One region of the Terribacillus aidingensis genome, then DNA from elsewhere that is predicted to be linked to it. Evidence: predicted binding sites of a transcription regulator. Region 1 holds the regulator's gene; the other holds the start of a gene.

Region 1 (4,722 bases):
AGTGTGTTTGAACCTTTTCCATTGTAATACAAAAAAAGCCGTCCTTTTTATATAGGCGGCTTTTCTTGCGGTATTGACAACTTCATGTTCGCTGCAGAAACGATTTTCTAATCTATAACCTGCATTCGTTCATTAAACTTCGTTGGATAAGACAAGAAGCCTAGCAGGGTACTTGTCACAATGGCTGTTGTAAGCAGCAGGAAGAGAATCAGGAGCTGGAACATAACTGCCTGGAGCGGATCTGCTCCGGCAATGATTTGACCGCTCATCATACCTGGCAGCTGAACTAGCCCAATCGTTTTTTGGCTTTCTATCGTGGGAATAGTACTTGCCTTAATGGATGCCAGCAGGGAGCGTTGAATTGCTTGCTTCGGTGTGCCGCCCAATGAAAGGATAAGCTCTGTTTCCTCTCTTCTGGACGCCACTTCTGAAGTGAAGCGATTCAAAAACAAAATACCTAGCACCATAGAATTCCCTATAACCATTCCGCTTAATGGGATGATATATTGTGCAGTTGGAGGAGTAATCTGAAGTCCTAAAAGAATCCCTTGTGTCAGTACTTCGATTACAATGAATGTAAGCACCAGTTTCCATGTAATGCCTCTGATAGATGCTCCTTTTTTTCTTGCATTTTGTACTGCTGCACCGATCATGAGCGCCACCATCAGGAAAATATAAAGGATATTACCGGAATCGAAGATAAACTGCAGCACATAGCCAACTGCAAACAGCTGGATAATGGAACGGACTGTTGCAATGACCGTATCTTTTTCGAGTCCCAGTTGTAATGTCTTAGATAAGAAAAGTGGAATAAGGACAAATAACAGAGTGAGTAACAAAGCAAGTGCATTCATTTTTCCTCCTCCATGACAAAGTGCTTAACGGCATCATTCTCTGGATGGTCAAGTATGGCAATCGGTCCTGCTTCGGCAATCGTGCCATTTATCATGACCCAGACTTCATCTGCAACCGTTTTTGCTTGTTCCAAGTTATGCGTGATCCAGATGATCGTCGTTCCATTCTCTCTATTGACCCGCTTCATCAGATTCTCAATATCCTGCCTAGAAACTCGATCCAAGGAAGAGGTGATTTCATCCAGCAGTAAAATCCCCGGCTCATTCAGCAGTGTTCTAGCAATAGAGACCTTCTGCTTCTGCCCGCCTGATAAATCCCTGCTATTCTGATTCAAGATATCAGGTTCCAAGCCTACCAACTGTATCATCCGCTCTGCCTCATCATCAGACAGCTCCTTTTCAGAGAGCTGTAATGGCAATGCCAGATTATCACGAACGCTTCCTTCAAGCATGATTGCTTGTTGGAGAACAATACCGACATGACGACGTAAGCTCACAGGATCAAACGTTACGATTTCCTTCCCATCAATCAGGATATTTCCGCCTGAGGGTGACAGTAATCCATTGCATAATCGAAAAAGTGTCGTTTTCCCTGCGCCTGATGGGCCGATTATTGCTGTAATCTTCCCCTTTGTGAACGCACCTGTAATATCATGGATGATATGGTTTTTCTCCGTTTCATACGTCACATTCTCTAATGTGATGGCTTCTTGATGCTCCATGCTTACACTTCCCTTCAGCTTACATTTCTTGTGTCTCTGCCTGATCTTGATTTAGCCGTGAATAATACGATAAAAACATGAATTGATTCCAGTTTGACTTTCTAAAGAAAAAGCACCTCTGTATGAGAGGTGCTTGAATTAATAATGCTTCAAAAAATAAACTAATGACTGCAATTCAATAGCCAAATCGATATGGTGAACACGAATATTGCTCGGTACCGCAATACGCGCTGGCGTAAAGTTCAGGATTCCAGCAATACCGCATTCGACAAGACGATCGGTGATTGCTTGTGCAGCATGCGCTGGCACCGTCAGGATCGCTGCACTAACATTGCTGATATATTGTTCCAGATCGTCGATATGGTATACAGGGACACCACCGATATTATGATCAACTTTTCCTGGATCCGTATCGAAAGCCATTTCTATTTTTGTATTGTTATTCTTCGTAAAGTTATAATTCAGGAAAGCTGTTCCAAGATTACCGACCCCGATGAGCGCCACTCTTGTGATCTCATCTTGATCTAGTGTTTTCCGGAAGAAGTTCAGCAAGTACTCTACATTATAACCATAGCCTTTTTTACCAAGTGCTCCGAAATAGGAAAAGTCCCGGCGGATTGTAGCTGAGTCTACTTTAACCGATTCACTGAGTTCTTTTGAAGAGACTCTTGTCTTCCCCTGCAGATGCAGACTGTTCAGAAATCGATAATAAAGCGGCAACCGCTTTGCCGTAGCTTTTGGTATTTTATTTTGGTCCATATACATGCTCATTTATCCTCCTAAAGCCTGCAGCTTCCAGAAGGGAACTTCGTGCAGCCATGCAGCTGATCAAAAAGGCCTATCGGACTAGAACGCTTTCGTTCTGTTACCTTCTGTCGTATATGATCAGCACCTATTCCTAAAGAATGGAATAATGGATGCAGACAGGTTCCTTTCTCGCATCTGTAAGGAGTTGCAGATGCTGCCTGCGGCTTCGTCCTTGAATTGTTACATATGATACTTTCACAAAGTACGATTATAGTTAACAACTTATTCTAACAGATTTGAGAAGGAAAGTCTTGTACAGATTCACAAAGACGTACCTTGTCTCCATTTTAACAAATTCATTTCTGATGTCCATCAGCATGAATGCGAAAAGCGCTGGAATTCGGTGCTTGCTACTGTTTTGTCACATAGGATACACTGATAGTATGAGGTGAACAGAATGATTTTATTGCAAGCTAACAATATAACGAAACTATTTGGCGCAGACGTCATTTTATCTAATATAAAACTGGAAGTGCAAACACAGGACCGATTAGCCATTGTCGGACGAAACGGTGCAGGAAAATCGACCTTGCTGAAGATCCTTGCAGGGGAATTAAGCTATGACGAAGGAAATGTATTCTTAGCAAAGGATGCCACTCTTGGGTATTTGGAGCAGCATACCGGCTTGGAATCTGAAAAAAGCATCCTGGAAGAAATGAAAACTGTTTTCGCAGATCTTATACAGCAAGAGGAAGAGCTGCGCCGTCTGGAAGAAAGGATGGGAGATCCTGAACTTATTTCAGACGATACTGCCTACCAGCAGCTTCTAACCAATTATGATACAAAACAGCAGGCCTTCCGCTTGAACGGAGGCTATCAATATGAAGCAGATATCCGTTCTGTACTGAACGGTTTGAGATTCGGAGATAAGGACTTGTCCACACCGATAGGTTCATTAAGCGGCGGTCAAAAGACGCGACTTGCATTAGGTAAGCTTCTCCTCCAGAAACCAGACGTGTTAATACTGGATGAGCCGACTAACCACTTGGACATTTCTACCTTGGACTGGCTGGAAGGATATTTGAGCAGCTACCAGGGTGCTGTCGTAGTTGTATCGCACGACCGTTACTTTCTCGACAAAACCGTCAATACCGTCATTGAGATAGCTCATAATCACTCTGTTCGTTATAAAGGAAATTACAGTAATTATCTTGAACAGAAAGCTGCCAATTTCGAGCGGGAGCTGAAGCAATACGAGAAGCAGCAGTCCGAAATTAAAAAGATGGAAGAATTCGTCCAAAAGAACATCGCACGTGCCACAACGACAAAGCGCGCGCAAAGCAGACGCAAACAGCTGGAAAAGATGGAGAGAATCGATCGGCCGCTTCATGATGCATCTTCTGCGAAACTCACATTTGATATTGATCGGCGGAGCGGAAATGATGTATTAAAGGTAAAGGACTTGTCCTATCAGTATCCGGAAAGTACCTCCCCTGTCTTCGAACACGTTACCTTCCATATGAATCGTCAAGACCGCATTGCTCTTACTGGACCGAATGGAACTGGTAAGACGACTTTGCTCAAGACTATCATTGGAAAGCTGCCTGCTAAGTCCGGTCATGTGGAACTTGGGACAGGCGTCAGCATCGGCTATTACGACCAGGAGCAGACAGAATTGCATTCCTCGAAGAGTGTCCTTGCCGAGCTATGGGATGAGTATCCACTTATGGATGAAAAGGATATCCGCACAATTCTTGGCAATTTCCTGTTCACTGGCGATGATGTCCTCAAAGTCGTCAACACGCTAAGCGGTGGTGAAAAAGCACGTCTTGCCCTTGCGAAGCTGATGATGCAGAAATCAAATCTCTTGATCATGGATGAACCGACCAACCACCTTGATTTAGACAGCAAGGAAGTATTGGAAAGTGCATTAGCCGACTATCCGGGTACTATACTCTTTGTCTCACATGACCGATACTTCATGAATAAAGTTTCCACACAAGTACTGGAAATGGCGGACAAGCAGATTATATCCTACTTGGGCAACTATGATTATTTTATCGAAAAGAAACAAGAGAAGCAGGAAATTGCTGCTCTGGAGGCTTCTGCTGCAGAAACGAAACAAACAACTGTTACACAGGAGAGCAAATCCTCTTATCATCAAGATAAGGCAATAAAGCGGGAAATACGGAAACGGGAACGGCGCATTTCGGAGCTGGAAGAGAAGATAGCCGAACTGGAGACTGAGATTGAAAGCAATGAGACTTTGCTCACAGATCCGGACATTTTCCAGGATTATCAGAAGGCCCAGGAAATCACTGAAAAGAATGAGGAACTTCAGGCAACACTTCTGGAAGTGATGGAGGAATGGGAAACACTTAGCGAAGAACAAGAAAGTT
Region 2 (4,722 bases), 460 kb from region 1:
TCGTGTAGCGTGGTCCAAGCTTGAATACACTTTCCAAAAATGCTTTCCGCATATCTTCAACAGTTGCTTCTGCGAAGCGGAAACATATTTTTTTGATGATCAGCTGCAAAAGCTGCCTAGCAAGAAAGGCTGCTATAAAGCAGCCTATAAGTGGGATTTGGGAAGTGAAGATTTCCCCATGGAATAGGTGCGTGATGGCCTCCGCCAGCCATTTCGCTTGAAAGATAATGGCCACAGCTTGCAGCAGCGTCAATGCGGATAGCCCTAGCAGCACCGTTTTTATTCCTTTATAAGCCATTAAATTTCTGCCCATTAGTATTCCATATGCTCCTTATGATCTACACGTTTACGAAAAACGTAGTAGCTCCAGATTTGATAGCCTAACACGAATGGCAGCAATGCCAAACTGATATAGGTCATGACTTTCAATGAATAATCTCCTGATGATGCTGACTGTACAGTCAAGCTGTAAGCTTCACTGATAGAACTGATCATTACCCGCGGGAATAGACCAATGAACACAGAAGCAATCAACAGGATCATGATTAAACCAGACATCAGGAATGCCCAGCCATCACGTTTTCTTGTGATGAAGTAGCCAGATGCGATATACACAAGAATACCGACCATGAATAGATACTCTAAAATATTTCCATGTACACTGAACATATCTGTTTTAAAGAATGTCATTCCAAGGAATGCAACCAATAAAATTGCGTTGATTGGCAGCAATTTTTTCGCTGCACTGCGGCAGCGTTCACGTAACGTATCCATTAAACGTAGTGTTCCGAAGATAAGACCGTGCCATACGCAAAGCATTGTCAACGTGACACCGCCAAGAACTGTATAGACATTGATAACATCGGACACACCTGCAAGCATGTGCATGTTCTCGTCAATCGGTACACCTTGGATCAACGCAGTGAACATGATACCGAAAACAAGCGGCGGAATGATACTGCCGAAGAGAATCACCCAATCCCATGTCTTGCGCCACGTCGGGTGCTCAGCTTTGCCTCGGAACTCGAATGCCACCCCGCGGCCGATCAGACCGAACAAAATGAAAGCGAAACAAAGATAAAAACCGCTTAGCATAGAGGCATACCAGTTCGGAAAAGCTGCGAACATCGCTCCGATAGCTGTGATAAGCCATACTTCATTCGCATCCCAATATGGGCCGATCGAATTGATGAAAGCGCGTTTTTCCAAATCATCTTTAGCTACAAATTTACTTGCAATCCCGACGCCGAAGTCGAAGCCTTCCAGGAAGAAGAAGCCAACGAACAAAACAGCGACAAGGATAAACCAAAATTCATTAAGAGAAAGCATGTTGACCCTCCTTCGTGAATGGGTCTGCGATTGGTTCTGTTTCTTCTACATCATGCTCCGGCCCTTTTTTGATTTCACGGACGAACAAAGTAATCATGACCGCGAACAGAATCAAGTACATGGCCGAGAAAGTGATGAGGGAGAAAAGAACTTCTCCAGCTGTGACACCAGCACTGACCGCATCCTCTGTTTTCATATATCCAAATACAACCCATGGCTGACGACCGATTTCAGTCATGATCCAACCCGCAGAGTTGCCGATAAACGGGAAGCTGATTGCAACGATCATCAAGCGCAGATACCATTTGCTATTAACGAGTTTTTTACGTGCATAAAGATAAGCACCCCAGATAGATAGAGCTAGAACTGCTCCGCCTAGTACTGTCATGACACGGAAACTCCAGAATGTCGTTTTGACAGGCGGGATGTAATTGCCAGGTCCGTATAGCTCTGTATAACGTTCCTGCAAGGAATTCATGCCTTCTACTGAACCGCTGAATGTACCATAAGATAAGAAACTTAACACATATGGGATTTTAAGTTCTCCTGTATTTTCCTTCGCTTCGGTATCGATATTGGCAAATACTGTCCAAGGTGCAGGATCGGCACTGTCTTCCCAAAGACCCTCACTGGCAGCCATTTTCATTGGCTGTGTTTCCACAAGATATAATGCCTGCTCGTGACCGGATAATGCGATACCGATACCACTGATCAAAGCGACAACAATAGCAACCTTAAAGGAACCTTTATAGAATTCCACATGTTTCTTACGCAAAAGAGCTATAGCACTAATACCTACGATGAATAATGCACCAGTCGCGAACGAACCGAAGACTGTATGCGGAAATTCGACCCAAAGCTGACCATTTGTCATGATTGCCAAGAAGTCATTCATCTCAAGTCTGCCATTTTGCAATACTTCTCCGACTGGATGCTGCATGAATGAGTTCGCAGACAGAATGAAGAATGCGGAGAAAATCGTACCTAGGGACACAAGCCAAATACATAATGCATGCACCCATTTTGGCAAGCGATCCCAACCAAAAATCCACAGACCAAGGAAAGTGGACTCCATGAAGAATGCCAGCAGTGCCTCAATAGCAAGCGGTGCACCGAAAACATCCCCTACAAAACGGGAGTATTCCGACCAGTTCATCCCGAATTGGAATTCCTGTAATATACCGGTGACAACACCGACTGCGAAGTTGATCAGGAATATATGTCCCCAGAACTTCGCCATTTTTTTATATTTATCGTCTTTTTTGACAACATACAATGTTTCCATGATTGCAATGATGAATGCCAATCCTATACTTAACGGAACGAATAGGAAGTGGAACAACGTCGTTGATGCAAATTGGATACGCGAAAGCTCTACAACATCCATTTTGCCGCCTTCTTTCTTTTCATAATTTTATCGGAAACTATGTGAAATTAGTCACAATGTCCTGTTACATTTAGTATACTCCTGTCTTCCTATTTGGGATTGTGAAATATTGAACAATTTGTGGCGTAATCGTCACAGCTTTGTTAACAAACAAAAAAATCCCTTTAGAAAGGGATTTCAAGTAGTTACTATGAATTTATTATGACTTAAGTTGAGTTCTGTTTCTTCATATTGTTAATAAATCTTGAATTGCCGCGGAGGCACCTTCCGGTAATTCAAATTCGAGTGCTTGCTGTAAATAATGCCGATCCTTTAGCCCGCTTCTGCGGAAGTATTGCTCCATTACAGAACGTTTACCTTCTTTTCCGGGCAACAACCAGTACATAATATACCATGCCTCCATACTGCTTAGCGGCAGTACACCGGCAATTGTCTGATCCCTTACAGCAGTAAAAGGCATCTCTAAAACATTACCTCCATAGGAAACGGCAAAACCTGCCATCAAGTCCACTTGTAAACCATCTGACATAGTGAAGGTTGTACATGACTTCGTTTGAAACCGGTCCAGCGGCAGCTTGTCTTCCGATATGACCGCTATGTTTTGAAGTGTTCTTTTTGCACGGGCAAACTGCTCAGGCTCTACTAGTATATCCATATCATTTGGACTAACTGGCAGCCCTTTTAAGTACAGCAGCAGTGAACCCCCAACAGCATAAACAATCTCATTCGCTTCCAGCTGCGTTACGATTGGTTTGACGTGCAAGAGTTCGCCTTCCTTTCGATACATTATAAATCCTTGATATACCAAACATCACAAGCATAATGTTCTGTTTCGCTCAGAGGCCTGTCCAAACGCTGAAAGCCTGTCTTCAGATAGAAACGATTTGCTGCAGTCATGTTGCTCAGCGTTTCCAAGTAACAGCGACTATAATGCTGGCTAGCAAAAGTAAGTGCTGTTAGCAGCATATCGTGTGCTATACCTGTCCCGCGTGTATTCTTGGCTGTATACATCTTCTGGAGTTCACAAACTTCCGGGTGTCCTTCGATGGGACCAATACCGCATCCGGCAACAATCGTTCCTTCCTCTTCCACAACCCAATACTTCGAACCAGGCTGCTGATAGAAGGAATAGAAACGACCTAAATCTGGATCACTCCAAGCTGTTCCAGGCTTATCGGCACCGAACTCCTTTAAGCAAGTCCGGATCAGCTGCTCGACTTGCTGATTATCTTTTTCTTCAATTTCCCTGATTCTCATACTTCCACCTCATATGCTTCCCTTTCGAAAATCAGCTCGTTACTTTGAGCCATTCCGTCATGCTTCGGGATCTGATTCGTACTATGTAAACGCGCATACTCCTGCACTACTTTGACCAGCAAGCAGGGTTTCCTTCTGTTTAGATAACCCTCCTTATTTTACCATTATCCAAACAAATGTATAGAGAATACAAGGTATACAGAAATACAAAAACGCCGCTAATCTTCCTTGCTCCTGCATTTGTCCCTTGATAGCATGATAGATAATGCCTCCTGAAACAAATGCATAAGACTTACCGAGAAGCCCGACGCTCAAAAACCCCAGCTAACATGAAATTTGTTAACAGCGCTATACTTCTCCCTTTCCATCAAATGCTAAATCCATTCCAATCTGGGCCAAACCTAAAACAAAAACCAGACAAATATCTTTGTCTAGTTTTACAAACTATCACGTTTCTCCAATTTTAATCCGATTTTATTCAATGCACGCTCCAAATTGGCTTCGATAAAAATGTCCTTTAATTCCATCTGCAGGGATAATGCTTTCAATGCTAAATCCGGATGGAATCCGGTCAGAATTGGGGTCACACCGATAAGCTTCAGCAAGGTGGCTATCTTTAGAAGTGAGCTGCTCACCACATGATCAATCTGAGAGATACCAGATAAGTCGATGACAAGATAGTCTAAATTCAGCTCCAGACTCTTCTGCAGAGATAGCTGAATTATTTTTTCTGCTCTATCTTCATTGAT

What was found. Region 1 encodes Rex, which represses fermentation and respiration genes when NADH is low (regulators of the CRP and FNR family bind a similar motif). Its sites were predicted from a motif close to TTGTGAAATATTTCACAA; they were not measured.
Region 2: a site for Rex is predicted at 2,756-2,773, ahead of ABXS78_RS05040 (cytochrome ubiquinol oxidase subunit I). Genes of this name have one in related genera too.

What each region holds. Positions count from the first base shown of each region.
Region 1 covers NZ_CP159996.1:453,099-457,820, reverse strand. Annotated here, with positions in the region: gene ABXS78_RS02565 (hypothetical protein) at 1-27, shown strand, start outside; gene fetB (iron export ABC transporter permease subunit FetB) at 108-854, opposite strand; gene ABXS78_RS02555 (phosphate ABC transporter ATP-binding protein) at 851-1,576, opposite strand; gene ABXS78_RS02550 (redox-sensing transcriptional repressor Rex) at 1,715-2,341, opposite strand; gene ABXS78_RS02545 (ABC-F family ATP-binding cassette domain-containing protein) at 2,781-4,722, shown strand, end outside.
Region 2 covers NZ_CP159996.1:914,680-919,401, reverse strand. Annotated here, with positions in the region: gene cydD (thiol reductant ABC exporter subunit CydD) at 1-313, opposite strand, end outside; gene cydB (cytochrome d ubiquinol oxidase subunit II) at 313-1,329, opposite strand; gene ABXS78_RS05040 (cytochrome ubiquinol oxidase subunit I) at 1,316-2,716, opposite strand; gene ABXS78_RS05035 (hypothetical protein) at 2,943-3,479, opposite strand; gene ABXS78_RS05030 (GNAT family N-acetyltransferase) at 3,503-3,973, opposite strand; gene ABXS78_RS05025 (hypothetical protein) at 3,970-4,095, opposite strand; gene ABXS78_RS05020 (GAF domain-containing protein) at 4,411-4,722, opposite strand, start outside.